Sporomusa termitida: one gene and its partner. The protein of the gene in region 1 binds, or shares a complex with, the protein of each later gene. Links are inferred from orthologs where the notes say so. Each region holds a gene or a part of one and is shown on either strand. Other genes may lie near its edges. The genes, in order: secG and secY.

Region 1 (15,378 bases):
GTTATTGGCCATAGTAAGCGGCCGGCGTATGGCGCCTGTAGGAATGCGTTTTGTCTGGAAACTAAGCTTTGTGTTACTACTTATGTTTACACCTTCAAAAAAAATAAAAAGACTGAAAGCAAACGGATATTACCGCTTGGCCTTCAGTCTTCTGATCAACCTGACATTATTATATAATTCTTTTAAAAAAAATTCAATATGCAGCAATAAATTCTTGTGGTTTAACTTGTAATAATGTCACCTAAAACGAGTTGATGGTTTTTGTCTCCTGCTGCGATCATAGCTCCACCCGCCCCTGCGGACAATCAATGGTCGCAATGAGTCCGGGCCGCGTCCCCGGCGCAACCGGAAGCTTCAGGCCAAGGCTGTCCAGACTGGCAGCCGCCCCCGCCGCCTCCGGATGCTCGGCGCGCAAGCTCACCAGCAAAGCGCCCCCGGCGGCGGCAGGCGCGGGATGTCTTGTATCGCCCCAGTCAATAAAGGCGGGGATAATGCCATCGGCAACTATCACCCTCGGATTAGTCAACTGCCAGGAAAGCAGCTCGCCGCCAGGAGTACGCCGGCTCATTGCCATTACCTCGCCCAGAATTATACCCTGCTGTTTGGCCTGGCTCACAAAATGCGCAAGCTGACTGCCTTTAGCTACCCAGGTGACCAGCCGCGGCGCCGACAAGCTGTCGATTTGGAAGGGGCGGGGCTGCTCCGGCCCAGGACTTTCCGGGTCAGGGCCGATAATTTCCAGATAGCTGTCCGGTCCCAGGGAAATAAGGGCATTATGGGTTCCCCAGCCGGGATGCCGGCCCCCGGGGGTGGCTGTAATACCCAGCAGTTTTTCCAGCTGTTCAATACCAAAATTCAGGTCAGGCGTGGCATAAACAATATGGTCCACCTGGTCTCGCAACGTTTTCATCTACCCAATCCTCCCTTGGTTTCGACTGCATACTGCAAAAAATATTGTAACCGCTACAGCTCTATTCTTAGATTAAGATATTCTTGCCGCGACCGCAAATATCCTACCAGGTCTATTGGCGAACAGACGAATGCGGGCGACAGCCGTCGTTCTATCCTTAGAAGGATTGTGGGCACTTTTGCCTGCTGCCGATACTTCTGATGCTTAGGCGGAGGAAGCAACCGTTGTGCTTCCTAGCGCTGCTGCAGGAAAGTCATAAACTCCTGGTGGATATGGCTGCAGTCCCGCAAGCCCTGCTTGTAGGCGATTTCCGCCGACTGGCCCGATTCCAATGCTGTGAACGACTCGAAATCCATGACCAGCTCCAGCAATTCCGGATACTGGCCCGCCAGTTCCCCGGCCAGGGCCAGCAGCCGGTCCAGGATGGCGCCGACTTTACTGACCGTCTTACTGTATTCGGCATCGTTGGTGCCGGCCAGTTTGAGGATACTGTCCACCCTGACAAAAATATACTGATTAAAGGCCTCGTTTAAGATGCTTTGCAGCATAAGCCGGTCGTCCTGCCCGGCCCCGGGCTGCTGCGGCTCCCGGTCCCTCTCTGCCGGCAGGGCCGACACCGGCCCTGGGCAAGAAGCTACGCCGGCTGCCGTTAATTGTTCAGACATATATATATACCCCCCATATCAGACTGCGGCCGGTAATTGCCGTCAGCTTTTTTACAGGGGGAAATTAAAAAGAACGCATGCAAAGGGTTTATCCCTACACATGCGTTCTGTTGTGATATCTGTTACATACTCAACGCTAATAAGCCGGACAAATCCGGCCTGAGCAACAAGGCGGCCATAAACCGTAGGGTTCCGGTTCCCTGCTGCTAAGCATCAGCTGCTGAGACTAGTCGGAATCAATTGCTGCGTCCGTCGCACTCACAGCCCGGCGTCACCCGCCGGCAAAGCCTATTAACCCGCGCGCGCCCCCGCTTGTGCGGCGGCAGAAGAGCGGTGTATAATAGAAATGTCGTCGTGGACAGCTTGGCTGTTACGTGTAGGTGTCACTGCACCTTGCGCGGGCCTGGAAGTGCGGGAACACTTCCAGGTCACGGCGACCTTTTAATTTCCACCTATTGTTAATTATAGCTCATTTCGAGCGAATTGCAAGTAAACCAAACCCCACCGGCAGGATTTTTTTCTGACCGGTTGCATATTCTTATACTACTTTTTTTTCGCAGTTTCAGATTCAATCAGTCACAAGCATTCTCTGTCCAGGCGAAGTAAAAAACTGCTCATTGTGTAATTTGATTACCTTAAGATATTTATACTATACTCTGGACTATCTACGTAATGCCACAATATTCATAGCGCATACAGTTAAACAATAAAAAACCGCCGGCGCGGTCTTTGGTCTTTGCGCCTGGCAGATAATGCCGGCAAACAAGGGCCTGAGCTTACTTTTGGCATCGACCCAAAAGTAACAAAAAGTCTAGGCCCGCAGCCTCCAAAAGCTGAAAAGCCGGGCGGTATTCCTAAAATCCGAAACTCGCTGCGCTCAAACAGTACGGATTTCTTAACGGCATACCGCCCGGCTTTTCTCCTGCGGAACGCTTTTTCCGGCAAAGGGCCGGGGGTTGCCGGGGTTGCGGGACCGCCGCCTCTGCTCAAGCTGGGCATTGACCTTGGTTCCCTTATTTTATAAGTACTTTCAGCCTCTCAACTTATACTTTCTGATCTTACAAAAAAACCGCGAATTTCGCGGGTTCTCAGCTTTTCCGGATTGACATGGTGGAGGCGATCCGTCACCAGTCCTAATCCACGAAATCTATGAGAATACATACCCATTACCCTGTATCTATCAGGTTGTTGCGTTCTCATTTTTGCTTAAACAATACAAAGTTATATTGTCATATAGATTTTGTTATTTACCTATCAGGAATAAACCAAGCCCACAGATAATCAAACCAACTATTTGCCGTAATGATAAGGCTTCTTTATATAGCAATAGTCCTACTAGCAGTAAAACACAAGCTAAAATGATATTTGCAACTAAAGACGCTTCTCCTATTTTCCAACCTGCGCGATATATGCTGATATAACCAAACTCAAGAGCTACAATCGAGATACCCAAAACGACTGAAGTCCAATTTGCTTTGGCAAGTTCAGTCGTTAGTTTTAGCGGACTGTCAGTAATAAAAAACATGATAATTCCCAGGATCATGGCGGTAAAATAAGCTATGCTCAACGATGCAAACGCATTTATATCAACTGGCGTTGATTTTGCGCATATATTGTAAAAAGTATTTGCCCCTACCACAAGTAAAATTGGCCATATTAGTTCCCACATATTTCCTCCAAAAAAAAACCGCCAACAAGAAAAAGCCTTGTTTGCGGTAAGGTGCTCAATCCGAACTGAGCCATTTTTTTTACAATATTACCATAAATATTTATGAGAGTCAACACAGAGTCCAGCTGTAAGACTCAGAAACTGTTTGGGCATGATGACAACCACGTCAAAATCGCTGCCAAGCAAAACCAGTACGCTCACGAATCACCAGCCGAAGCAGGCAAAACGTCAAGGTTCTCTGGCATCGCTGCCCGAATCTCATTAGGCAGGCTTCGCATATCCTTTTCCGACTCAGCACCAGCTCATAGCCACCGTAACCATTATCTCCCGCTCTATCTTCACCGTACGCCGCATCCAGCACCAGTTACAGCCTCCAACACTACGGCAATAACCTCTTGCGGCAATTGGAGGCCAGAATCTACTTGGGACAGGTCATTTGCCCCAAATAGATTTAAAGTTTTTTATATTCTCCATAACAGGGTACGGAACCACCGAACCTGTCCCTATTGTGTTTCATTTATTTAATGACCATAATTACATAGTTGGTGTAGGAGACCTCCACCAAACTCCATATAAATACAAAAAACCCGTGAATTTGACGGGTTCTCAGCTTTTCCGGATTGACATGGTGGAGGTGATCCGTCACCAGACAAACTCCATATTTTATTCCACAATCTGGAATTGGACTAATTCAGTTCCTTGCCTTTAGTCCAAAGCTCGTTCTCACTCAAGTCAACATCATCGTTCCAGCTAAATCCAAAGCCCCCGCCGTCAACCTGAACGGCTTTGAAGAAGCCTCTATCGCGTAAAATGCTAAAACGTTCGTCACTCAATTTAGGCTTTAAATCGTACAATTTTGTTACTCCATTGTCAAACGTAATATGCAGAACATAGTTATCGCAAGCCTGAACCTGTCTAACGCGTGGCACCATAAGCATATTCTGCACCTATACTTTGCTAATTGCTTTCATTGCATTTTTACTTAATTCCCTGACACTAATATCGGTGTCAAAATGTGTATCCTGCCATTTCGTGTAATCGAAAGGTTCTTTGATGATTAAAGAAATAAAACGTTCCGCATCCACTTTACCAAGCTTGGCAATTAAAATACTCATACCTTCATTTTTAATAATGCTATCCGTTTTCATTTACTCAACCTCCAGTCTGGTTAATAACTCAATTGGGCTGATTACGTCAATTTCAGCAATGTCCTTGTTTAAAAGTTTCTTGTCAGTAGTAAGATAGTAATCGCACTTTGCGGCAACTGCGCAAGAAATATGCAAAGCATCTTTAGTTTTAATTCCTTTTGTTTTTAAAGCTTCTGCAAATAGTAAAATATTTTCTGATTCAACGACGGTTTCGATGGCAATCTCTTTCCAGAGGATGATAGAATTTTTTCTGATTTCAAAAGGGTTTTGCATATTCTCATATTCCAAAATATATGACCAAACAAAATCAAATTCACCTTTTAATATTTGCTCTTGGACATATAATTTTGCCTGTGTTTCTAAATGGATTTTTAGTTGCGTTTGGTCATCAAAAGGACGATTAAAACAACAGTTATCCAAATAGATCTTTGTTTTTTTAGACACTGCTTTTTGCTCGGCATTTTCTATATATTTTTCGATTAGATCCACAGAGGAGCCTCCTTACTTCATCCCTTTACCGTGTTTTTTTATTGGGTGATGCCCAGGAATTGCAGCCAGTACCGCGCTAACTTTTTCACATTACCTTCTGCGGTCATACGGCAATTCCCTCTCTAACAATTGCCTGATGAAGTGGTAGCAGCGACCAGACAGGAGATTCCCATTTTTCCTTTGGAATAACCACTACGCTGATGTTGGTATCATACTCCAAATTAACAAAGAACGCTATATCAAATATAGAGGTTTCCTCTGTATAGGAGATTGGCTTTCCGTAAAAATCAGTACATCCAGATCGGACTCTTCTGTTGCCTCGCCACGAGCTACCGAACCAAAAACAACAGCTTTCTCGACTGCCGTTTTCTCTTGTACACGCTTCTTTAGTTCAGTCAGTGCAAACTGCTCATTATCCTTAGCTTTCAATAAATCCATAAATCCATAGCCACTCCACACACCTCCCCAATCAAACGAAACCCAGCGATGTTTATAATACTTTATTCTATACACATATTATAGCAAAAATCGCTACCATATCATACATTCTACTCAACCCATTCATATGAGAAATACCCAAACTGCTTACTATCATAATTCAAAGCCAGTCCCTTATAACCAATTATCCGAAACATAACTGGCCCCCGCAATCGGAATGCGCCTATGTCGCCGCAAACGCGGGGACAGGGACATTGTTTCCAACTCTCAACCTGAATCATTATGCATATTGCTTTCTGGGAACCTTTTAAGCCTGCAACTTATTTTAGACGGTATTGTCCAATCTGATCAAGTAGTCCGGTACTTATTCTTATCTCATTCCTAGTAAATATATAAACCGGCTTCTTCCTTTACCTCATTCTTACAGTTGCTCACAAACGTCTTGGTTCCCGCCTCATAGTTACATTTAGCATGACTAAAAGCGATATTATCCATGTCGTAAAAAAGCTGTGCCGGGTTATCGCTTAGAAGCCAGGATTCCTTGTGATCAATAGTAAATTCACCGATATCCTCAATTTTCCGACCACAACGAAAACAGGTATCCAGGTTACATTTTTTGGCCAGGTCAAACATTAATATTTTATTCAGCTTTGACTTGGCGGTACTTAGCTTTTCGCCCAGGAGTTCTTCTATTTTCTTTGTTCGCCGCTGATATGGCTTTAATCCGTCGTCAGGTGTTTTATGCCTTATTTTATTTGCATAAGATGCCGTACAGCTAAGACTGCAAAAAAAATGATTACGGCCAGCTCGCAACTGACGCCGTATTTCCTTTTCCACTTTTTCAAAATCCTTCCCACAAAAATAGCATGTTAAGCGCATAACAAAACCTCCACCCAATAATATATAATACAGGTCATAAACCCATTATACATCAGGTGGAGGCGACTTTCAAGCTGTGGTGGAGGCGAGGAGAATCGAACTCCTGTCCAAGAATGTTACTGCATAAGCTTCTCCGAGCGCAGTCGGTGATTTAAAATTTCGCGCCGTTGACGCCCACAGACAGGCTTCGCCGTTGCTATCTCGATAAAGTTTCCCAGTCGGCTCTCCGAGAATTGAGCCTCAGGTATCCCACTAAATGACGTCCTGTCCTAGGCCGCGGGAGTGCGCAGGCAGAACGTTAGCATTAAGCTGCTAAAGCGTATTCGTTGTTTGCGTTTACTTTTTTCCACCGTGTTGACGGGCTGATGGAACCCCGGCTCGCTACCTATACCATAACTACCCCTGTCGAAACCAGTACGCCCCCATATCAATAAGGGGATCTGGGATTACTGCTGCTTTTGCAAACAAGTCCATATACTTCTTTATTCATTTATTATATCATAAACCTTATGTTCAGCCAAATAAAACTTTTACCATCTTAGTACCCATATACAGGATTAATATTACATATGCCGAATATATTGAGAAGTAGTCCACCAAGCCCAAATCTACAGTGTTCTTGGCGCGAGATTTCCCGTCCAGCTTCGTTGTCGTCACCTTGCATATGTCCGATATGCAAGGTTCCTTCGCCTTGCTGGGCGAAAAATCTCGCGCAATTCATCCTATAGCTTTAGACTTGGCGGACTACTAGAGGAGGGGAATTTTCTTGTCATCACAACATACCGGCATGCTGCTGGTTGCGGCTTCGGCCGCCGGCTTTGCCACTTTGGCAATTTTCATTAAGTTTGCTTATGCTGCCGGCGCCAATATTATTACCATTCTGGCCGGACGGTTTGTTCTCGCCGCAATTTGCCTGGCCCTTATTCTAAAATGGCGTGGTATTCCGCTGGCCGTCAATAAAGGGTTACTGCGCGACCTGTCGCTGATGGGCGGTTTGGGCTATGGCTCCATGTCCCTGCTGTTTGCCCTGGCGGTCAAATACCTCCCGGCCTCACTGGCAGCAATGCTGTTGTATACCTATCCGGCAATCGTCAGTTTGTTGTCTTTTAGCCTGGGCGATGAACAGTACACCTGGCCGAAAGGAGCGGCGCTCGCAATCTGTTTCTCAGGCTTGTTCCTGGTGCTCGGCGTCTCCTTCGAGAATGCCAGCCTGCTCGGCTTTGCTTTTGGCCTGGGTGCCGCTGCCGTCTACTCAGTCTATATTGTTGTCGGCAACCGGCGCCTGAAGCATGTTGATTCCATGGTTACCACCACCTATGTATGCGCTGCGGCGGCGCTTGTTTTTGTTCTGACCGGACTTGTAACCGACAGCCTTATCTGGAGCCTGCCATACCAGGGCTGGCTGGCAATCATCGGTATTGCCCTCATCCCCACCATTGTCGGAATTATGGGCTTCTTTGCCGGCATGAGCCGGATTGGCGCCACGAATGCTTCGATTATCAGCACCACCGAACCGGTAATAACCGTGCTGCTGTCGGTGCTCCTGCTTAATGAAAAAATAACGCCGCTGCAGATTAGCGGCGGCATTCTGATCCTGGGCGGCATATTGATTTTGCAGCTTTGGGCCGGAAAAAGCAAATGCTCACAGGCAGTGGAACAACAATAATTATTCCTTCTGCCGGTCGCGCAAGGCCCGTTCCATATCACGCTTAGCATCCCGCTCGGCAAGGTCCTGCCGTTTGTCATAGGTATGCTTGCCACTGGCCAGCCCCAGTTCTACCTTGACCTTGCCTCTGGTAAAATACATTTTAAGCGGCACCAGGGTATAGCCTTTTTCCTTGGTCTTGCCAATCAGTTTATTAATTTCATAGCGGTGCATCAAAAGCTTACGGGTGCGCAACGGTTCATGATTGAAGCGATTACCCTGCTCATAAGGGCTGATGTGCAAATTATGCAGCATAAGCTCCGCGTTATCAATTCTGGCATAAGAGTCTTTCAGATTCGCTTTGCCTGCCCGGAGTGACTTCACTTCGGTGCCGGTAAGAGCAATGCCAGCTTCATAGGTCTCATGAATATGATAATCGTGACGGGCCTTCCGGTTTTCCGTTGCTATTTTTATGCCTGCTTCCTTACTCACCGCTTCTCACCTCTTAGAATCCTCAGATACGCATACCTATTGTAGCTGATTTACTGTCTGACGTCAATTCCGGCAACTCATTTTTTCGTTGCCCGCGGCTTCTTGGGTTTAGCCACAGTAACCGGTTTCTTTTTGGCAGGGGCCGGCTGGTTTTTAGCGGCGTCACTGCGGCCCGGCCCCGGCCGGCTGCGTCGCTTGTCCGGCGACGGCCTACCAACAGCCTGCAGTGATTTCCCTTCCGTTGCCACCAGGTAATCAATGGTACGGTCGGCTGGATTTACCTTGGAGACAATAATCCTGACACTATTGCCTAGCCGGTAAATATTGCTGGTCCGCTCCCCAATCAGGGCATATTGCTCTTCAACATACTGGTAGTAGTCATCCTCCAGGCTGGACACCCGGACCAAGCCTTCAATACCATTGGTAATCTCAACGAAAAACCCAAAAGCAGTTACGCCACTGATAATCCCGTCAAATTCCTGGCCGACAAACTGGGCCATATATTCGACCTTCTTTAAGTCTACGGTGGCCCGTTCAGCCTCGGCCGCCGCCCGTTCCCGTTCCGAGGAGTGCAGGGCAATCTCCGGCAGCATCACCGATAATTTTTGACTGCGTTTGGCAGAGATATCGCCGGTGGTGAAGGTTTCCCGGATAATGCGATGCACGATCAAATCCGGATAACGCCTGATCGGTGAAGTGAAATGGGTGTAATAGGTAGCGGCAAGACCAAAGTGACCCAAATTCTCGGCATCATAACGGGCCTGCTTCAGCGATCGCAGCATAACGGTACTGATAATGCGCTCCTCCGGCCGGCCGGCAATCTTGCTTAACACGCGCTGCAGGGCCATCGGCTGAATTTCCTGCGTTTTCGGGATGTGCTGGCCAAAATTGCCGAGCAGCACATTTAAACGGCTCATTTTTTCTTCATCCGGCTCTTCATGCACCCTGAACATGGATGGTACGCCTAACCAGTGCATATGTTCGGCGACAGTCTCGTTGGCGACCAGCATAAATTCCTCAATGATGGATTCGGCAATGCTCCGGATCCTTTTTTCAATGGCAATTGGATGCCCTTCAGCATCAAGCTTTACTTTTATTTCCGGGAAGTCGAAATCAATCGCGCCCCGGCGCATCCGGCGGTCCCGCAGAATCCGGCACAGCCTTTCCATCTCTTCCAGCGGCGCTACCAGCTCTGCATAGGCAGTCCGCAAAGGTTCATCATGGTCGGCAACAATTTGGCGTACAATATTATAGGTCAGCCTGGTTTTTACCCGGATAACACTGGGGAATATTTCATGATTTATCACCTGGCCGCGACCGTCAATTTCCATCTGTGCGGTCAGGGCCAGTCTGTCCTCACCAGCGTTTAAACTACAAATCCCGTTTGACAGACGCGGCGGCAGCATCGGCAGTACCCGGTCAACCAAATAGACACTGGTGCCCCGGATTCTGGCTTCATTATCCAGGGGCGTGTTTTCCCGTACATAGTGGCTGACATCGGCAATACTCACATTCAATAAATAGCGGCCGTTTTTGAGACGCTCCACATATACGGCATCATCCAGATCTTTGGCATCATCGCCGTCAATTGTCACCATATTCAGAGCGCGCAGGTCACGGCGCCCCAGCAAATCCTCATCACTGATCGTTGTTTTGACCCGTTCGGCTGCTTGCTCAACCTCTGGCGGAAACTCGGTCGGCAGATTGTGTTTCTTAATAATGGATAATATCTCAATACCAGGGTCACCCTGACGGCCCAGAACTTCAATAATCCGGCCTTCGGCGCTTTTCTGTTTCTGCGGCCATTCTGTAATTTCAACAACCACCTTGGAGCCGGTTTTAGCGCCCCTAAACTCATCTTTGGGTATGAAAATATCCCGGCCAATCTTCCGGTCATCAGGCAAAACAAAACCGAAGCTGCGGCTGGACTCGAAGGTACCCACCACTTTGGTGTTCGCCCGGGTAACAACCCGGATAATTTCCCCTTCCACCGCTTTCCCGGACAGGTGCCGCTTATGCATCCTGGCGATGACCCGGTCACCATGCATAGCGCCGCCAATCGCATCCGGCGGAATAAAGACATCATCAAGTTCAGGGTTTTCCGGCAGAATAAAACCAAAGCCTTTGGTGGTTGCCGAAAACTTACCGACAACAAGGTTCATGCGGTCGGGAATTCCATACTTGCCATAGCGGGTTTTTATGATGGCCGCGGCCGCTTCGAGCTTGTCCAATACCAGCCAAAACTCTTCCAGTTCTTTGCCGCGAATACTCAAGCCGTCAGCCAAATCCTCGGCCGTCAGCGGCTTATACACTTCTTCCCGCATAAACCCCAGGATTCTTTCAGCTAAATCCATGTTACTCATCTCCTTTTATCGCAATTATCGCCTTTCCCTCAGCGGTTACTGTTCCATCCGGCAAAGTAATGTTACCGGCTAGCTCATACATTTTTCCCCGTTGGCCGGTAATCCATCCACTAATGGTTAATTCCTGACCAATTGGTGTTGGCTGGCGGAACCGCACCTCCAGCCTGGCAGTGACGGCATTAAGCCCCTGAGCATGCAAATAACGGGCCATAACCTCATCCAGCAATGTACTTATCAGCCCGCCATGCATGATACCGTCATACCCCTGATGTTCGGGCCCCGGGACAAAAGTAGTCAGATATCGATTCTCTTCTGCGCGAAAAGAAAGCTTCATGCCGATGGGGTTATGCGGCCCGCAGCCAAAACACCATTGATTACTCTCGTCCATAATGCACCTCCCGTATTTTTTAAGCCAAAAACCGGCCAATCCTTTGAAAAACAAAATCACGTTCTACATCAAGGGTAACAATGTGACCGGATTTGTTAAGCCATACCAGCTGCTTGTCGGTACTGCCCAGCTTGTCATAGATATATTGGGCACTTTCCGGTTCAACAGTATGTTCTGTCTTTGATTGGATGATGAGTGCCGGCACGGTAACTGCCGGCAATACCCCTCTGACATGCTTGACAAGCTCAAGCAGGCTGGACAGGCTGCTCAGCGGTGTTACCTCATACGTAATCGAGTACTCCTCAGCGGCATCGGCCAGACGTTTGCGCTTTTTGGGAACAAAATTGGTAAACAGGCGGTACAGCGGCAATAATTTCAGGCGTTTATTGGCAATATAGATAGGGGCGCTGATAACGGCCAGCCGCCTAAGCGGATATTCGCTGGCCAGCTTAAGTGACAGCAGCCCGCCCATGGATAAGCCGACTGCCGCCACGCTGGTGCAAATACCGGCTAACAGGTGATACCCGTCGACGACACTGTCATACCAGTGCGGCCAGGCAGTTTTCGCCATTTCATCCGGGGTGGTCCCATGCCCTGGCAGACGTGGTGCAAATACAGTATAACCCAGATTGTTTAAATATTCTCCGGCCAGGCGCATCTCTGACGGCGCACCGGTAAAACCATGTACCAGCAATACGCCTTTTTCACCGCCTTGCAGAAAAAAAGGCTCAGCTCCTCGCATTAAAGCCACATATAACTCCCCCAATGTTCAAGTACTTTACTCTATCTACATGCGCTGAAGTGATTTTGCAGGCAGTATTGGGCTGAACGCCCAACTAAACAGACATACCAATAGTATTATACCATTATCTGACACAATAACAAAACGCCAAGCTAAAAATAGCCTGGCGTTTATGTTCAATTAGTTTAGAAGAAGAGCAGCGGCGCAATGATCAGCGAGATCGTGCCGGCCACTTTAATCAGTGGATTCATAGCCGGACCGGAGGTGTCCTTAAACGGATCACCCACAGTATCACCGATAACGGCAGCCGCATGGGTCGGCGTACCTTTACCGCCGTATTTGCCGGTTTCAATCCATTTTTTGGCATTATCCCAGGCACCGCCGGCATTGGACATGAACAGGGCCATCAGTACACCGGCGGCAGTAGCACCGGCCAGGAAGCCGGCTAAGGCTTTCGCCCCCAGAATAAAGCCTACCAGGATGGGGGAACCGACAGCAAAAATACCAGGCAGCATCATTTCGCGGATAGCGGCCTTGGTGCTGATATCCACACAGCTTGCATAATCAGGACGCCCGGTTCCTTCCATAATGCCGGGGATCTCCCGGAACTGGCGGCGAACCTCGGCAATCATTTCGAACGCAGCTTTCCCTACAGCTTCCATAGTAAAGGCGCATACCAGAAACGGCAGGGTCGCACCCAGGAATATACCGATAATTACAGCCGGCTCCGTCAAATTGATGACCAGATGGCCGTTGACCAGCAGGCCGGACAGTTTCGGATTTTTGGCAATCTCTTCACCGAACGCGGTAAACAGCGCCAGGGCAGTTAACGCGGCGGAACCAATGGCAAAACCTTTGGCAATGGCAGCGGTGGTATTGCCGACCGCATCCAGTTTGTCAGTGGTTTTACGGACTTCCGGTCCAAGCTCCGCCATTTCGGCGATGCCGCCGGCATTGTCGGCCACAGGGCCAAACGAGTCAACGGCAACAACCATACCGGCCGTGCAGAGCATGCCCATCGCCGCCATGGCAATCCCGTAAATACCAGCCTGGCTATAAGCAACCCAGATGGCAACAGCAAATACCAGCATTGGCAAACCAGTGCTTCTCAGGCCAAGGGCAATACCGGCGATCACATTGGTAGCCGGACCGGTTTGCGAGGCATCGGCAATATGCTGGGTAGGCGGCTTATTGTTGGCGGTATAGTATTCGGTAATCATACCAACAAGTACATTAACAGCCAGACCGCAGATAACGGCAATGGTAATACCTACGGCTTTGCTGGGCAGCATAGCACTGGCAATCGCATAGGTAGAAACAGCAACAAGAATATTAGTTCCCCAAATACCTCTATTTAGAGCAGCCAGGGGATCACCGTCTTCGCTGGTCCTGACCAGGAAAGTGCTGACAATAGAGGCAAAAATACCGGCTGCGCCAATCACCAGCGGGAACAGTACGCCGTTAATATTGCCGGGGAACACGGTTTGCCCGATAAGCATGGCAGCAATTGCGGTCGCGGCATAAGATTCAAACAGGTCGGCCCCCATACCGGCGGTATCACCGACGTTGTCACCAACATTATCGGCAATAACAGCCGGGTTGCGGGGATCATCCTCAGGGATACCGGCCTCAACCTTACCAACAAGGTCAGCGCCGACGTCAGCCGCTTTGGTAAAAATACCGCCGCCAACACGGGCAAAAAAAGCGATAGCGCTGGCGCCAAAGGCAAAACTATTAATAACAACAGGGTCGCCGAAGGCTATGTACAGGCTTGATACACCCAGGAGACCAAGGCCGGCAACCGACATACCCATAACCGCGCCGGCCCGGAAAGAAACACCAAGGGCTTTATTAAGGCTGGTGCGGGCGGCCTCGGTAGTCCGGGCATTGGATTTAGTCGTGGCCGTCATGCCCACATAACCGGCAATGGCCGAGCAAACGGCCCCTACCAGGAAAGACACTGCCAATTTATATCCATCAACATAAAATAGTATAAAGAAAATGACGATAGTAAACGGGATGAGTGTTTTGTACTGACGATTAAGGAAGGCCATCGCTCCTTCAAAAATTGCCTGCGAAATTTCCTGCATGCGGGCGTTACCCGGGTTTTCTTTCAAAACACTAGCCATCAAATAACCGGCAAATGCCAGCGCCACAAGACCGGCAAATGGCGCAATATACAATAAATCCATGTTCTTACTTTCCCCCTTTGAGCTAACCGCAAAAATACCTCAATATGCCGGAGAGTCTCCAGCAATTGAGGTTAGTACCTACTGCATTAATTTGACTAAAATCATAGTAACAATGCCAAACAATGCAGCAATAATAATTGTTGCTTTTGCCAGAATCTCATCAAGCCCCTTGCGCTTGCCGCCAAAAATGGATTCGGCACCGCCGGCAATTGATCCTGATAAACCGGCACTTTTGCCTGACTGCAATACCACTACTGCAATTAATACAATCGAAAGCACTGCCTCCAAAATCATCAGCCCTGTTATCACTTTCCTAACCCCCTTCACGACTGAACCATTATCCCTTGCTCACTGTGCTTGCCAAGGCCTGACAATATTCTAACACACTTAATTGATGCTTGACAATTATTTAGTAAATGTTTTCACTATTTTTATTATACATATTTTACCCTTTTTGTAAAAAATTAAACAGCCGGCGCTAACCGGCTGTTTGCGAATCTTATTGGCGCGGGGGGGAGGTTGGCACCGGTTGGGGATGATCAACCTGGGATGCGGTGTTGGTGACATGAGTATTCAGGCGGCTGGTACAGCCAAACCGGCCCTCATCCTGTTGGATTACCTCTATGTCGGAACTGCCGCAATGCTCACAGACTTTATGGTTTAAGCATTCCATCAACTCAGTCTCACACTGGTACAGGTAACCGCAGCTGCTGCAGCGAATCAGATATCCCTTCGGCATTTAGTTCACCTCCTTCCTCCGCGAACCTTATCTCAGGTTATAGAAAACTTTCCGGCCGCGGTATTGGGCCAAATCACCCAGCTGTTCCTCAATCCGGAGCAATTGGTTATATTTCGCCACCCGGTCGGTCCGGGCCGGAGCACCGGTTTTGATCTGACCGGCGTTCACAGCGACGGCAATATCGGCAATGGTAGCGTCCTCAGTCTCGCCGGAGCGATGGGAGATAACGCACGTATAGCCGGCCCGCTTTGCCATCTCGATGGCATCAAAGGTTTCGGTCAGGGTGCCGATTTGGTTCACCTTCACCAAAATTGAGTTCGCGGTTCTGCTGGCAATGCCGGTGCTTAAACGTTCCACATTGGTAACAAACAGATCATCGCCTACCAGCTGAATTTTGCTGCCCAACCGTTCAGTCAGGAGTTTCCAGCCGTCCCAGTCATCTTCCGACATACCGTCTTCAATCGAAATAATCGGATATTTGTCAACTAACTGACTATAGTATTCCACCATTTCAGCCGGAGTTTTCACAACACCTTCACCTTCGAGATGGTAATTTCCGTCTTCTTTAAATAATTCAGTGGCGGCAACGTCAAGGCCCAGCATAACCTGCTCACCCGGT
Region 2 (15,000 bases), 3.4 Mb from region 1 along the record:
ATATTCCGGCCATCAAAGGTGTTAAGCCAGATACCGGCGAGGAAGACGAGCGTAAAGCCGATGATAGTATTCCGTTTTCGGCACTGGCGTTTAAGATTATGGCTGATCCTTATGTGGGGAAACTCGCTTTCTTCCGCGTATATTCCGGCAAACTAGCTTCCGGCTCGTATGTGTACAACTCCACAAAAGGAAAACGGGAACGTATCGGCCGGATTCTCCAGATGCATGCCAACCACCGTGAAGAGATCGAAATCGTTTACACGGGGGACATTGCCGCTGCTGTAGGTCTCAAAGATACTACAACCGGTGATACCCTGTGCGACGATAAAAATATTATCATACTTGAATCAATGGTGTTTCCGGACCCGGTTATCCATATAGCTGTCGAGCCTAAGACTAAAGCCGATCAGGAAAAAATGGGCGTAGCGCTTAATCGCCTGGCGGAAGAAGATCCGACCTTCCGGATGCATACCGATCAGGAAACCGGTCAAACCATCATCTCGGGTATGGGTGAACTACATCTCGAAATTATTGTTGACCGGATGCTCAGAGAATTCAAGGTTGAGTGCAATGTGGGTAAACCTCAGGTTGCTTACCGCGAGACGATCCGCAAAACTGTTAAATCCGAGGGTAAGTTTGTCCGCCAGTCCGGTGGCCGTGGCCAATACGGACATTGCTGGCTGCAGATTGAACCGCTTGAACCAGGCCAGGGTTTTGTCTTTGAAAACAAAGTTGTTGGTGGTGCTATTCCCAAAGAATACATCAACCCGATTGAGGCTGGCGTCAAAGAAGCTATGGATACAGGCGTATCTGCCGGCTATCCGATGGTTGACATTAAAGTAACCGTTTTCGACGGTTCCTACCACGATGTTGACTCATCGGAAATGGCTTTCAAAATTGCCGGCTCGATGGGTTTCAAGGCTGGCTGCGCCAAGGCTGCACCGGTTATCCTTGAACCCTACATGAAAGTGGAAGTTATTGTTCCTGAAGAATATATGGGCGACGTTATCGGCGACTTAAACTCCCGTCGTGGCCGTATCGAAGGGATGGAAACCCGTTCCGGTGCGCAAGCGATTAAATCATTTGTGCCGCTTTCGGAAATGTTCGGTTATTCGACTGACCTTCGTTCCAAGACGCAGGGCCGTGGCAACTACTCCATGGAATTTGACCACTATGAAGAGGTTCCCAAGACAATTGCCGAAGTTATCGCTTCTAAAAACAAAGGTGCATAATTATCACTAAACGATTCCCCGGTCTGAAAATAATACTAAGAAATATAGGAGGTAACACTCGAAAATGGCTAAGAAAAAGTTTGAAAGAAACAAACCCCATGTTAACATTGGTACAATTGGTCACGTTGACCATGGCAAAACCTCGCTGACTGCCGCAATTACCATGACGCTGGCCAAACACGGCGGCGCCGAGTTCATGGCCTATGATCAAATCGATAAAGCACCGGAAGAAAGAGAACGCGGTATTACCATCAACACCGCCCACGTGGAATATGAAACTCCTGCCCGCCACTATGCGCATGTTGACTGCCCGGGCCATGCGGACTATGTTAAAAACATGATCACCGGGGCCGCCCAAATGGACGGCGCCATCCTGGTTGTATCGGCCGCTGACGGCCCGATGCCGCAGACCCGTGAACACATCCTGCTGTCCCGCCAGGTAGGCGTACCGGCCATGGTTGTGTTCCTGAACAAAGCGGATCTGGTTGATGACGCGGAGTTGATGGAACTGGTGGAAATGGAAGTGCGCGAACTGCTTTCCAGCTACGAATTCCCCGGTGACGACATTCCGGTAGTGAGCGGTTCGGCAGTAAAAGTACTTAACTGCGGCTGCGCCAAGCGCGAATGCGAATGGTGCGGCAAGATTCATGAACTGATGGACAAAGTTGACGGCTACATCCCGACGCCGGAACGGGCCACTGATAAACCGTTCCTGATGCCGGTGGAAGACGTATTTACCATTACCGGCCGGGGTACAGTAGCAACCGGCCGTGTAGAGCGGGGTGTAGTAAAAGTCAGTGATACCATCGAAATCGTAGGTATGACAGAAAAACCGAAATCAACCGTAGTAACGGGCGTAGAAATGTTCCGTAAGCTGCTGGATTCGGCCGTGGCCGGGGATAATATCGGTGCCCTGCTGCGTGGTGTTGACCGGAAAGAAATCGAACGGGGCCAGGTACTGGCAAAACCAGGTTCGATTAAACCGCACACCAAATTCAAATCGGAAGTATATGTACTGTCGAAAGAAGAAGGCGGCCGTCATACCCCGTTTTTTAACGGCTACCGTCCGCAGTTCTACTTCCGGACAACGGACGTAACCGGTGTTGTTACCCTGCCGGAAGGCGTGGAAATGGTAATGCCTGGCGACAACATTCAAATGGACATCGCCCTGATTACCCCGATCGCTATTGAAGAAGGCCTGCGTTTTGCAATCCGTGAAGGCGGCCGCACCGTTGGTGCCGGCGTTGTAACTGCGGTTGTTGAATAGTTAAAATATAATATCCGGCAAGGGCGGCAATAGCCGCCTTTTGCCGGGATATTGACCGGCGATGACGTGGAAGGTGGCCCGCACGCGCGGGGAAATTTCCACCGAGAATGTCCGTTCAGAGAAACTGGGCGATAAGGAGGAATAAATATATGGCTAAACAACAAAAAATCAGAATCCGCCTTAAGGCGTATGACCACAAGGCGCTTGACCAAAGTGCGGCTAAGATTGTTGAAACCGCAAAACGTACCGGCGCTATGGTTTCCGGTCCTATTCCGCTTCCTACCGAGAAAAACATCTTTACTATTCTGCGTTCACCCCATGTCAATAAAGACTCCCGCGAACAATTCGAAATGCGGACCCATAAACGTCTTATTGACATCCTGGAGCCAACCCCCAAGACGGTAGATGCCTTAATGCGTCTCGACTTGCCGGCTGGTGTGGACATTGAAATCAAGCTGTAGGAGGAGGTGCGATAATGGCTAAAGGAATTTTAGGTAAAAAACTGGGTATGACCCAAATCTTTACGGCTGAGGGTAAAGTTATTCCGGTTACTGTAATTGAAGCCGGCCCCAATGTCGTAGTGCAAAACAAAACCGTTGAAAATGATGGCTACAATGCAGTGCAGCTTGGTTTTGGCGCTGTCAAAGAAAAGAAAGTTACCAAACCTTTGCAGGGTCACTTTGCAAAAGCCAACGTCAAACCGGTGAAATTTATCCGTGAACTGCGTCTGCCTGGAGCCTCTGAATATACAGTAGGTCAAGTTCTGAGCGCTGATGTCTTCAGTGAAGGTGAATTGATTGATGTAACTGGCACTGCTAAAGGTAAAGGCTTTGCCGGCGGCATTAAAAGACATAACTTTAAACGCGGACCTATGGCCCACGGTTCCAAATCCCATCGTGAGCCCGGTACTATTGGTTCCCGGATGAGCGGCGGCGGCGGCAAGGTATTCAAAGGCAAGAAACTTCCCGGCCGTATGGGCGGACAGAAAGTAACTGTTCAACGCCTGCAGGTAGTCCGCATAGATGTACCCCGCAACCTTTTATTGGTTAAAGGTGCTGTTCCCGGACCTAAAGGCAGTCTGATCATTGTAAAGAATACGGTAAAACCCACTAAGTAATCGCAGCTTGCTTTCTTTACGGTAACGTAAAGAGCAGGTTGCGAGCATCGAAAGGAGGATGTGCTATATGCCGAAAGTGGCAGTATATGATATGACCGGTGCAAAGACCGGTGAAATAGAACTTAATGATAGCGTATTTGGCGTAGAGATAAATGAAGCCGTTGTCCATCAGGTTGTTGTTATGCAGTTGGCGAGCCAACGTCAGGGCACTCACGCAACGAAGACCAGATCTATGGTACGCGGTGGCGGTAGAAAACCCTGGAAACAAAAAGGTACCGGCCGGGCACGGGCCGGCAGCATCAGATCTCCATTATGGGTAGGTGGCGGTGTCGCCTTCGGACCGCATCCGCGGAGCTATAAGTTCAGTATGCCCCGGAAAGTGCGCCGTTTGGCGATTAAATCAGCCTTGACAGCCAAGGTGAATGATGGCGGCTTACTGGTTGTCGAAGACATTAACTTTGCTGCACCCAAAACCAAAGACGTCGTAAAATTCCTTGGTAATTTTGAGGCCAGCGATAATAAGGCCCTGATTATCACGGTTGATCAGAATGACAATGTTGTAAAATCATCCCGTAATATTCCTGGTGTTAAAGCCATCAATACCATGGGCCTGAATGTATTCGACCTGCTTCATCATGATAAGGTGCTGGTAACCAAAGATGCAGTCGCCAAGATTGAGGAGGTGCTGGCATAATGGCAAACCTGCGCGATATACTCATTAAGCCGTACATTACCGAAAAAACCACAAGTATGATGGCTGACAACAAATACACTTTTATTGTGCCTTTAACTGCCAATAAGATTGAAATTCGTCAAGCTGTTGAACAAATCTTCAAAGTCAGAGTTCTTGATGTCAATACCCTCCGGGTAATGGGCAAGACCAAGCGCATGGGCAAAAATGCCGGTAAACGGCCGGACTTTAAAAAGGCCATTGTTAAACTGGCTCCCGGCGAGCGCATTGAATTCTTTGAAGGTGTATAACCACAATTTCCTAAAAAGGAGGGGCACACATGCCAGTTAAAAGTTTTAAACCATACGCTCCTGGCAGAAGATTTATGACGGTAGCCGATTTTTCGGACCTTACCACAGATCGTCCCGAGCGTTCTTTGACCGAGCGTCTCCAAAAACACGCCGGTCGCAATCAGCAAGGCCGTTTGACTGTGCGGCATCAGGGCGGCGGTCATAAGCGCCTATACCGTGTGATTGACTTCAAGCGCAATAAAGACGGTATTCCTGCCAAGATTGCATCGATTGAATATGATCCTAACCGCTCAGCCCGGATTGCTCTGTTAAACTATGCTGACGGCGAGAAACGTTATATTCTTGCACCTAACGGTCTTAAGGTGGGCGATACCATCATGAGCGGTCCTGAGGCTGATATCAAGCCAGGCAATGCTCTGGCCCTTAAAAATATCCCGGTAGGTACCCAACTGCATAATATTGAACTGAAAATCGGCAAAGGCGGCCAGATGGTTCGCTCAGCCGGTGCTTCCGCCCAGCTTATGGCAAAGGAAGGCACCCATGCACTCCTCAGACTGCCATCAGGCGAGCTGCGTAAAGTTCATATTAACTGCCGGGCTACTATCGGTCAGGTAGGCAACCTTGAACATGAAAATATCACCATCGGGAAAGCCGGCCGTTCGCGTTGGCTCGGTATCCGTCCTGCTAACCGCGGTGTCGCAATGAACCCGATTGACCATCCGCATGGCGGTGGTGAAGGCCGTTCGCCTATCGGTCGGAAACATCCGGTTACTCCGTGGGGCAAATGCGCAATGGGTGCGAAAACCCGGAGAAGCAAAGCTTCTGACAAGCTGATTGTTAAGAAACGGAAGTAATTTCGATTGATCGATAGGTCGAGGTTCGGTTGTTCGAGAGGATTGGCCGTAGGGCGAATTCACGAATTAACGAATCCGCTAACGAAGCGAAAGGAGGCTATTTAAGTGTCAAGATCAATTAAAAAAGGACCTTATGTGCATGAAAGCCTGATCAAGAAAATTGACGCGCTCAATGCTAAAAATGATAAAAAGGTTATTAAGACCTGGTCGCGCAGCTCGACGATACTGCCAACCTTTGTCGGCCACACCCTGGCTGTCCATGACGGCCGCAAACATGTGCCGGTATATGTTACCGAAGACATGGTTGGCCATAAACTTGGCGAATTTGCGCCGACGCGGACTTATAAAGGCCACAGCGGCTCTGAACGGTCCACTGGGGTAAGATAACATACGCTTTGCAAAAATCCGGGATTAGAGGCCGGAAGGGGGTTAAATATATGGAAGCTAAAGCAATTGCCAGACATATTCGCATTGCACCCCGCAAAATCCGCATCGTGATTGACTTAATTCGCGGCAAAAATGTGGGCGAGGCTTTTGCGATTTTAAAATACACTCCGAAAGTTGGAGCGGAAGTTCTGGAAAAAGTGCTGAAATCAGCTATCGCTAATGCTGAACACAACTATGACCTGAATGTTGATGCTCTCTATGTGTCACAGGCGTTTGTTGATCAGGGGCCAACCTTGAAACGTATTCATCCGCGCTCACGCGGGCAGGCGTTCAAAATTTTAAAGCGTACCAGCCATGTAACATTGGTTGTGAAAGAAAGATAAGCTAACGACGAAGGAGGGAAATTTAGTGGGTCAAAAAGTTAATCCGCATGGTCTTCGTCTTGGCATTGTGAAAACCTGGGATGCGAAATGGTATGCCGACAAAGATTATGCAAAAAATTTGCATGAAGATATTAAAATGCGTGATATGCTGAAAGAAAAACTTTATACTTCCAATGTGTCGCAAATCATTATTGAACGTGCGGCTAACCGGGTTAAAGTTACTATTCACACTGCTAAGCCTGGTATGGTGATTGGTCGTGGCGGCAGTGGCATTGAAAACATTAAGAGATGGCTGAAAGACCTTACCGGCAAAAATATTGAAGTCAATATTGCCGAGATTAAGCAAGCCGAACTTGATGCGACTTTGGTCGCTGAAAACATTGCCGCTCAGCTTGAGAAACGTATTGCTTTCCGCCGGGCAATGAAGCAATCGGTAACCCGTACCATCCGTATGGGCGCCAAAGGGATTAAGGTAATGGTCGGCGGTCGTTTAGGCGGCGCTGAAATTGCCCGTACCGAAAGCTACCGTGAAGGCAGTATTCCCCTGCACACCTTGCGGGCCGATATTGATTACGGCACTGCCGAAGCTCATACCACCTATGGCCGGATCGGTGTAAAAGTCTGGATTTACAAGGGTGAAATCCTGCCTGAGGCTAAAAAGACTGTTGTCGCCGCTGCCGCCGTTGAAGGGGGCGAGAAATAATGCTGATTCCTAAGAGAGTGAAACACCGCAAGCAATTTCGCGGACGGATGAAAGGCAAAGCCACTAAAGGCAATATGGTTTCTCACGGTGAGTTCGGCCTGGTCGCTCTTGAACCGGCTTGGATTACCAACCGGCAGATTGAAGCAGCCCGTATTGCCATGACCCGTTACATTAAGCGTGGCGGTAAAGTCTGGATAAAAATATTTCCTGATAAACCGATTACTGCTAAGCCCGCCGAAACCCGCATGGGTAGTGGTAAAGGCTCACCGGAATACTGGGTTGCTGTCGTGAAACCCGGCCGCGTCATGTTTGAAATGGATGGCGTGCCGGAAGAAACAGCGCGTGAAGCAATGCGTCTTGCTGCTCACAAACTGCCGATTAAGACCAAGTTCGTTACGCGGGAGGAAACCGCGGATTTGGACATGGACGCACCTGGTGTCAATGCTAAAGCAGGTGGTGAAGTAAATGAAGGCTAAAGATATCCGCGATATGAGTGCAGCCGAACTTGAGCAAAATTTTACGAAGCTGAAAGAAGAACTGTTTAACCTGCGGTTCCAACATGCTACCGGCCAGCTGGATAACCCGATGCGGATTCCGGCCGTCAAGAAAACAATTGCCCGCATTAAAACTGTTCAGCGCCAGCGTGAACTTAAGGCTCAGTAATGGACCATGTTAGTGAGTATGAAGGGAGGCAATGCAGAGTGACCGTTGAAAGAAATGAGCGTAAAGTCCGGATCGGTAAAGTAGTTAGCGATAAAATGGACAAAACTGTAGTCATCGCGGTTGAGCGTTTGGTACGTCATCCGCTGTATCATAAATCAGTTAAACAAACGGTAAAGTTTAAAGCTCATGATGAGAATAACGAAAGCCATGTTGGTGATACCGTTAAAATCATGGAAACCCGCCCGCTGTCTAAGGAAAAACGCTGGCGTGTGGTGGAAGTTCTCGAGAGAGCAAGATAGTTGTTCCGCACAGTCAAGCAAGCTTCTAAAGCTCGAGGTCTTAAGCTGGCATCGAGTCACATAAGGAAGGAGGATAAGCACTATGATTCAACAACAGAGTATACTGAATGTTGCTGATAATACCGGCGCAAAGCAAATTATGTGCATCCGCGTACTGGGCGGCTCATATCGCCGCTATGCCAACATTGGCGACGTTATCGTGGCCGCTGTTAAAGACGCTACACCCGGTGGCGTTGTCAAGAAAGGCGATGTAATTAAAGCCGTTGTTGTTCGTTCCAGTAAGGGATTACGTCGTCCGGACGGTTCGTACATCAAGTTTGATGAAAACGCTGCCGTTGTTATAAAAGAAGATAAAAGCCCGAGAGGTACACGGATATTTGGACCTGTTGCCCGCGAACTCAGGGACAAAGATTTCATGAAAATTATCTCACTGGCGCCTGAGGTTATCTAGATTAAGGAGGTGTCCGGAGTGTCCGAAGCCCAAAAATTGCATGTAAAAAAAGGCGATAAAGTTGTTGTGTTGTCTGGTAAAGATAAAGGCAAACAAGGTAAGATCGTAGAAGCGCTGCCTAAAAAAGGCAAGGTTGTGGTAGAAGGTATCAATAAAGTAAAACGCCACACAAAACCCAGCCAAAAAGCGCCTCAAGGCGGTATTCTGGTAAAAGAAGCGCCGCTTGCTTCTGCCAAAGTTATGCTGGTATGTCCGGCATGCAGCAAACCTACCCGTATTAAAAAAGCCCAGGTTGCCGGCGGCGCATTTGCCCGTGCCTGCAAACACTGCGGTGAAGTTATCGATAAAGACAAGTAAAAACCATCTTCCCTGAAAGGAGGTTAACTTATGGCTACAAGGCTTAAAGAAAAATATATAAATGAAGTAACTAAAGCGATGATGGAAAAGTTTGGTTACAAAAATGTTATGGAGATTCCTAAAGTCGAGAAAGTAGTAATCAATATGGGGGTCGGTGAAGCAGTTGGCAACCCCAAAGTTCTCGACGCCGCAGTAGGCGATATGACAATGATTTCCGGGCAGAAACCGGTAATCACCAAAGCTAAGAAATCCATCGCTGCTTTTAAAATCCGTGAGGGTATGCCGATTGGTGCTAAGGTAACCATGCGCGGCGAGCGGATGTACCAATTCCTTGACAAACTCTTCAACATCTCGCTGCCACGGGTACGTGACTTCCGCGGTATAAGCCCTAAATCCTTTGACGGACGCGGCAATTACACACTGGGTATTAAAGAACAACTGATTTTTCCCGAGATCGACTACGATAAAGTAGATAAGATACGCGGCATGGATATCATCATTGTTACCACAGCCAAGACTGATGAAGAAGCCAGAGAACTGTTACGATTGATGGGGATGCCGTTTACGGCATAAGACTTCTGCCCGGTGACGCCCACCTGCGTCGTAAGTTTCAGGACATTGTCTGAGCCGCGGCGCGGCAGCGTCTTGCGGCTGAAACCTGTTTATAGTCAACAGTGGATAAAAAGGAGGGAATTCGGTGGCCAAAAAGGCTTTAATTGAGAAATGGAAAAACGAGCCTAAATTTAAAGTGCGTAAGTACAATCGCTGCAAAATATGTGGTCGTCCGCACGGATATATGCGCAAATTTGAAATGTGCCGGATTTGTTTCCGGGAACTGAGCTACAAAGGCGCCATTCCTGGAGTAACAAAGGCAAGCTGGTAAGCAGCAACATATAGGAAGGGGGTTCTAAACCATGGTAATGACCGATCCGATTGCCGACATGCTTACTCGCATTCGCAACGCCAACTCGGTTTTTCACGATAAAGTCGAGATTCCAGCATCCAACATCAAGAAAGCCGTAGCCCAGATTCTGAAAGACGAAGGTTTTATCAGAGACTACGACACACTGCAAGATGGCAAACAGGGAATGCTGCGGGTTAGCCTTAAATACGGGCCGAACCGCGAAAAAGTAATTACTGGCATTAAGCGCATTTCTAAGCCCGGTCTGCGCGTTTACGCTAAGAAAGAACAGCTGCCCCGCGTACTGGGCGGTCTCGGAATTGCGATTATCTCAACATCTAAAGGCATTATGAGCGATAAAGCCGCCCGTAAAGAAGGTCTTGGCGGCGAAGTACTGGCATACGTTTGGTAAAAATCGCGAGTTCGCTGAGTCGAGGTTCGAAGGTTCGAGAAACCATACATTTGGCTTGCATAGCAAAGTCAACGTAAGCCGAATTATCGAACATGCGAACGTAGCGAGCCCACGAAAACAGGAGGTGCAACATGTCTAGAATTGGTAGGAGTCCCATCACTGTTCCTGCTGGTGTTACCGTAACCATCGGCGACAGCAACCTGATAACAGTCAAAGGCCCGAAAGGCGAGCTGACCCGCCAACTCCATCCCGATATGATTATCGAAAGGGAAGGCGATATCATTAACGTCAAACGGCCTACAGATAACAAGCAACACCGTTCGCTCCACGGGTTAACCCGGACCCTTGTCAGCAATATGGTAACAGGCGTAACTAAAGGCTTTGCAAAGACTCTGGAAATTGCCGGTGTAGGTTACCGTGCCGCTAAATCCGGTCAGAAACTGGCCCTCACCTTAGGCTTCTCGCATCCACTGGAGGTTGAGCCGCCGGCAGGTCTGGCAATTGACGTTCCGGCACCTAACCGTATTGTTGTTTCTGGTATTGACAAAGAAGCTGTCGGCGCACTTGCTGCAAAAATCCGCGGCTATCGCGAACCAGAACCGTACAAAGGCAAAGGGGTCAAGTATGAAGGGGAAGTTGTTCGCCGCAAAGTTGGTAAAGCTGGCGGTAAAGGCAAGAAATAAACTTGTCAGAGGTAATTCAAGCGAAAGGAGTGAACACCTTGCTGCGTAAACCAAGTAAAAACATCGGGCGTCAAAAGCGTCAACTGAGAGCCCGGAAGACTCTGAACGGCAGCATCGAACGCCCTCGTCTCAACGTATTCCGTAGTTTGAAGCATATTTATGCTCAGATTATCAACGATAAAAATGGCACTACTTTAGTAGCGGCCAGTACCCTTGATAAAGACTTACAGGTTGAGTATGGTGGTAACATTGATGCGGCTAAAGCTGTAGGCGAGGCAATCGCCAAGCGGGCCCTGGAAAAAGGAATCACGAAAGTGGTATTTGATCGTGCCGGCTATATCTATCACGGCCGCATCGCCGCCCTGGCTGCTGCTGCTCGCGAAGCCGGACTTGAATTCTAAGAAAAGGAGGGAAATAAATGGCCAGAATTGATTACACCGGTCTTGATCTTAAAGAAAAAGTGGTATTCATTAACCGGGTCGCCAAGGTAGTAAAAGGCGGCAGGCGTTTTTCTTTCAGCGCTCTGGTAGTTGTCGGCGATGGCAACGGCCATGTAGGCTTCGGTTTAGGCAAAGCTGCTGAAGTACCGGAAGCTATCCGTAAAGGCGTGGAAGACGCTAAAAAAAGCCTGATTAAGGTTCCCATTGTCGGCACCACTATTCCTCATCAAATCTTGGGTGAGTTTGGCGCTGGCAGAGTGTTATTAAAGCCTGCTTCCGAAGGCACAGGCGTAATCGCCGGCGGCCCAGCCCGTGCTGTGCTTGAACTTGCCGGTATTCACGACATCCTGACTAAATCGCTTGGTTCGTCTAACGCCAACAATATGGTCCGGGCTACCATTGCCGGTCTCAGCCAGCTTAAACGGGCTGAAGAGGTTGCCAGCCTGCGTGGCAAAACCGTTCAGGAACTGTTGGGTTAAGGAGGTAACACAATGGCGAAGCTTAAAATTACTTTAACTCGCAGTCTGATTGGCAGACCTGAAGACCAACGTGCAACAGTAGCTGCATTGGGCCTCAGGAAAACCAACAGCACTGTAGTCAAGGAAGATAGTGCGGCAATCAAGGGTATGGTTCGCAAGGTAGAACACCTTGTTACCGTAGAAACAGTTGCAGAATAAAGCAAACAACAATAACCAATATATTAGTTCAAGGAGGTGCTGTTAATGAAATTACATGAATTAGCTCCAGCGCCTGGTTCAAAAAAGGTTCGCACCCGTATCGGCCGCGGTCTTGGTTCCGGTCTTGGCAAAACTGCCGGTAAAGGCCATAAAGGTCAGAATGCCCGTGCCGGCGGCGGTGTGCGTCCAGGTTTTGAAGGCGGCCAAAAGCCCTTGTACTTAAGACTGCCGAAACGCGGCTTTACCAATATCTTCGCTAAACAATACAGCGAGATTAACGTGGAAGTTCTCAACCGTTTTGACAACGGTGCGGTTGTGGATCTGGAAGCGTTGGTAGATGCCGGTGTAGTCAAAAAAGTGCTTGATGGTCTTAAAATTCTGGGCAATGGCGAGCTTACCAAGGCTTTAACCGTTAAAGCCAATGGCTTTACTAAGTCGGCCGCTGAAAAAATTCAGGCTGCCGGCGGTACAGTCGAGGTGATTTAATTGCTGTCACAGCTCTCGAACATTTTTCGGATTACTGAACTGAGGCAAAAAATTGCTTTCACCTTGGTCATGTTCTTGGTATTCAGGTTGGGTACACATATCCCGGTACCGGGAGTAAACGCCGCCGTTATCGAGCAGCTGTTTACCAGCGGTAATCTGTTTGGGCTGCTAGATCTGTTTTCCGGCGGTGCTTTGAGCAAATTCTCCATATTTGCCATGAGTATTACCCCCTACATCAATGCTTCGATTATTATGCAGCTACTCACCGTAGTTGTGCCGAAATTCGAACAATGGGCCAAAGAAGGCGATGAGGGCCGCAAGAAAATTACCCAGATTACCCGGTATGGTACTGTTGGTCTTGGCTTTATCCAGGCAATAGGAATGGCATTCGGTCTAAAAGCAGCAATTATTAACCCAGGTATTGGCTCCATATTACTTGTAGCGCTAACATTGACTGCAGGTACGACTTTTCTTATGTGGTTGGGTGAACAGATCACTGAAAAAGGTATTGGTAATGGCATATCACTCATTATCTTTGCCGGTATCGTTTCCAGTCTTCCCAGCGGCCTGTATACAATGTATGAATATGTCAGCGCCGGCACAATTAATATTTTCAACGTCTTTCTGTTCCTGATCATCGCTCTTGCTATGATTGTTTTCGTAATCGCGATACAGCAAGGTCAGCGCCGCATCCCCGTGCAGTATGCCAAGCGGGTAGTTGGCCGGAAAATGTATGGCGGTCATTCCACGCATATACCGCTTAAGGTTAACCAAGCGGGTGTTATTCCGATAATCTTTGCGTCATCTGTGCTGATGTTCCCGGTAACTATTGCCCAGTTTATTGAAGTACCCTGGGTAAAAACAGTGGCAGGGTGGTTTGCGTGGGGCACGCCGGTGCAAACGGTGTTGTATGCGCTGCTAATCGTGTTTTTTACGTACTTCTACACTGCGGTTACTATGAACATATCAGATATGGCAGAGAACATGAAAAAACACGGCGGGTTTATTCCCGGTATCAGGCCGGGTAAACCTACCGCCGATTATTTAGACCGGGTTATGACCAGAATTACTCTGGCCGGATCAATCTTCCTGGCCATAATCGCAATACTGCCGAATTTTGTTGGTGCAGTAACCAACGTCCAAGGGGTATACTTTGGCGGTACTGCCCTCTTAATCGTAGTAGGTGTGGCTCTGGATACCATGAAGCAAATAGAGGCGCTGGTACTCATGCGCCACTACCAAGGCTTCATGAAGTAGGAGGTAAGTGGTCATGTTTATTCTCTTAATGGGTCCGCCTGGTGCCGGCAAAGGCACGCAGGCGGCCAAACTGGTAGAAAACTTTAAAATTCCCCACATCTCAACCGGTGATATGTTCCGGGCGGCCGTCAAAGAGGGCACTGCGCTTGGCAAACAGGCGAAAGCCTGCATGGATGGCGGACAGTTGGTGCCAGACAGTGTGACCATCGGCATAGTAAAAGAACGTTTGGCTAAAGACGACTGCAAGACGGGATTTATCCTTGACGGTTTCCCCCGCACCATCGCCCAGGCCGAGGCCCTTGACCGCACCCTGACCGAACTTATCATCAAACTTGACCGGGTTATCAATATTACTGCCCCGGGGTCTGAGCTGGTTGGCCGTATGACCGGGCGGCGGATTTGCAAAAGCTGTGGCGCTACCTACCATGTAACCTTCAATGCCCCGCAAGCGATCGGTGTGTGTGATAAGTGCAGTGGTGAGCTATATCAGCGTGATGACGACCGGGAAGAAACAGTGACTCACCGTCTGGCGGTATATCAGACGCAAACCCAGCCGCTGATTGAGTACTATCAGGACAAAGGCCTGTACACCGAAATCAACGGTTTGCAGCCCATCGATGATGTCCTGCAAGACATTGTCAATAGCCTGAGAGGCGGGCAAGTATGATCATATTAAAATCACAAAGGGAATTAAACTACCTGCGTGATGCCGGGCGGATAGTGGCAGAGACGCTTGTTGAAGTTAAAAAAGCGGTAAAACCTGATGTCACTACACTGGCGCTTGACAGGATTGCTGAGCAGTATATCAAAAGCAAGGGCGCAGAGCCGGCCTTTAAAGGGTATCATGGCTTTCCCGGCAACATTTGCGCCTCGGTTAATGATGAGGTAGTTCATGGCATTCCTGGATTAAAAAGGTTAAAAAATGGAGATAATGTAAGTATTGACATCGGTGCCATCATCAATGGCTATTGCGGCGATGCTGCGATTACAGTGCCGGTAGGCGACGTGGATGCCGAAGTCGGAAAACTTATCGAAGTTACCGAACAGTCGCTATATAAAGGGATTGAGAAAGCTATTGCCGGCAGCCGTTTAGGTGACGTTTCGCATAGCATTCAAGCCTACGCTGAAGAACATGGTTATGGGGTAGTGCGTGACTTCGTCGGGCATGGTATCGGCAGAAATATGCACGAAGATCCGCAAATACCTAACTATGGGCTACCTGGACGCGGCCCGCGCTTAAAATCTGGTATGACATTAGCCATAGAGCCTATGATTAACGCAGGGACTCATGAGGTTAAGACCTTGAGCGACAACTGGACAGTAGTGACTGCTGACGGCAAGCGTTCGGCTCATTTTGAACACACGATTGCCATCACGGCCGATGGTCCGGAAATATTAACAAAACTATAGGAGGAGACGGCTTGTGCCGGATGGAACTATTAACCCGGGG

The links.
Region 2: the proteins of secG (region 1) and secY are in contact, whole or in part, in a crystal structure (PDB 5AWW), measured with the Thermus thermophilus proteins. The link is inferred for Sporomusa termitida from one-to-one orthologs. Residues at the interface, in WP_223903268.1 of Thermus thermophilus: Tyr5, Ile9, Tyr12, Leu13, Ala16, Leu19, Val20, Val23, Leu24, Gln26, Glu27, Pro28, Gln30, Gly31, Ala32, Asp34, Leu35, Met36, Gly37, Gly38, Ser39, Ala40, Asp41, Leu42, Phe43, Ala45, Arg46, Val48, Tyr53, Thr56; in WP_096411648.1 of Thermus thermophilus: Leu14, Gln16, Arg17, Phe20, Ile34, Pro35, Pro37, Ile72, Arg108, Arg109, Asn112, Gln113, Arg116, Ile117, Ile120, Pro145, Gly146, Trp147, Phe152, Phe155, Val156, Val159, Thr160, Val162, Ala163, Gly164, Ala166, Leu167, Trp170, Glu173.

Annotation. Positions count from the first base shown.
Region 1 is NZ_CP036259.1:3,429,586-3,444,963, forward strand. What follows is about bases 12,715-15,378. They hold secG (preprotein translocase subunit SecG), read right to left. Parts: upstream 14,330-15,378; coding sequence 14,099-14,329; downstream 12,715-14,098. Other genes in these bases: SPTER_RS16175 (sodium-translocating pyrophosphatase), read right to left, coding at 12,715-14,020; SPTER_RS16185 (hydrogenase maturation nickel metallochaperone HypA), read right to left, coding at 14,520-14,759; eno (phosphopyruvate hydratase), read right to left, coding at 14,787-15,378. Also shown: SPTER_RS16100 (VOC family protein), read right to left, coding at 278-910; SPTER_RS16105 (hypothetical protein), read right to left, coding at 1,144-1,575; SPTER_RS16115 (EamA family transporter), read right to left, coding at 2,819-3,244; SPTER_RS16120 (DUF2442 domain-containing protein), read right to left, coding at 3,931-4,182; SPTER_RS16125 (hypothetical protein), read right to left, coding at 4,192-4,392; SPTER_RS16130 (PIN domain-containing protein), read right to left, coding at 4,393-4,881; SPTER_RS25420 (nucleotidyltransferase family protein), read right to left, coding at 5,116-5,319; SPTER_RS16140 (HNH endonuclease), read right to left, coding at 5,701-6,198; SPTER_RS16150 (DMT family transporter), read left to right, coding at 6,965-7,864; SsrA-binding protein SmpB, read right to left, coding at 7,865-8,335; rnr (ribonuclease R), read right to left, coding at 8,413-10,698; SPTER_RS16165 (PaaI family thioesterase), read right to left, coding at 10,691-11,086; SPTER_RS16170 (alpha/beta hydrolase), read right to left, coding at 11,106-11,837; more of SPTER_RS16175, read right to left, coding at 12,014-12,714. UniProt on the Bacillus subtilis protein: Involved in protein export. Participates in an early event of protein translocation.
Region 2 is NZ_CP036259.1:53,074-68,073, forward strand. Bases 11,485-14,421 are described here. They hold secY (preprotein translocase subunit SecY), read left to right. Parts: upstream 11,485-12,293; coding sequence 12,294-13,550; downstream 13,551-14,421. Other genes in these bases: rpsE (30S ribosomal protein S5), read left to right, coding at 11,485-11,609; rpmD (50S ribosomal protein L30), read left to right, coding at 11,622-11,807; rplO (50S ribosomal protein L15), read left to right, coding at 11,853-12,293; SPTER_RS00395 (adenylate kinase), read left to right, coding at 13,564-14,217; map (type I methionyl aminopeptidase), read left to right, coding at 14,214-14,421. Outside these bases: fusA (elongation factor G), read left to right, coding at 1-1,232; tuf (elongation factor Tu), read left to right, coding at 1,297-2,499; rpsJ (30S ribosomal protein S10), read left to right, coding at 2,649-2,960; rplC (50S ribosomal protein L3), read left to right, coding at 2,975-3,616; rplD (50S ribosomal protein L4), read left to right, coding at 3,684-4,310; rplW (50S ribosomal protein L23), read left to right, coding at 4,310-4,597; rplB (50S ribosomal protein L2), read left to right, coding at 4,627-5,451; rpsS (30S ribosomal protein S19), read left to right, coding at 5,557-5,838; rplV (50S ribosomal protein L22), read left to right, coding at 5,889-6,221; rpsC (30S ribosomal protein S3), read left to right, coding at 6,247-6,924; rplP (50S ribosomal protein L16), read left to right, coding at 6,924-7,400; rpmC (50S ribosomal protein L29), read left to right, coding at 7,390-7,587; rpsQ (30S ribosomal protein S17), read left to right, coding at 7,587-7,886; rplN (50S ribosomal protein L14), read left to right, coding at 7,969-8,337; rplX (50S ribosomal protein L24), read left to right, coding at 8,356-8,694; rplE (50S ribosomal protein L5), read left to right, coding at 8,725-9,267; and 6 more genes. UniProt on the Bacillus subtilis protein: The central subunit of the protein translocation channel SecYEG. Consists of two halves formed by TMs 1-5 and 6-10.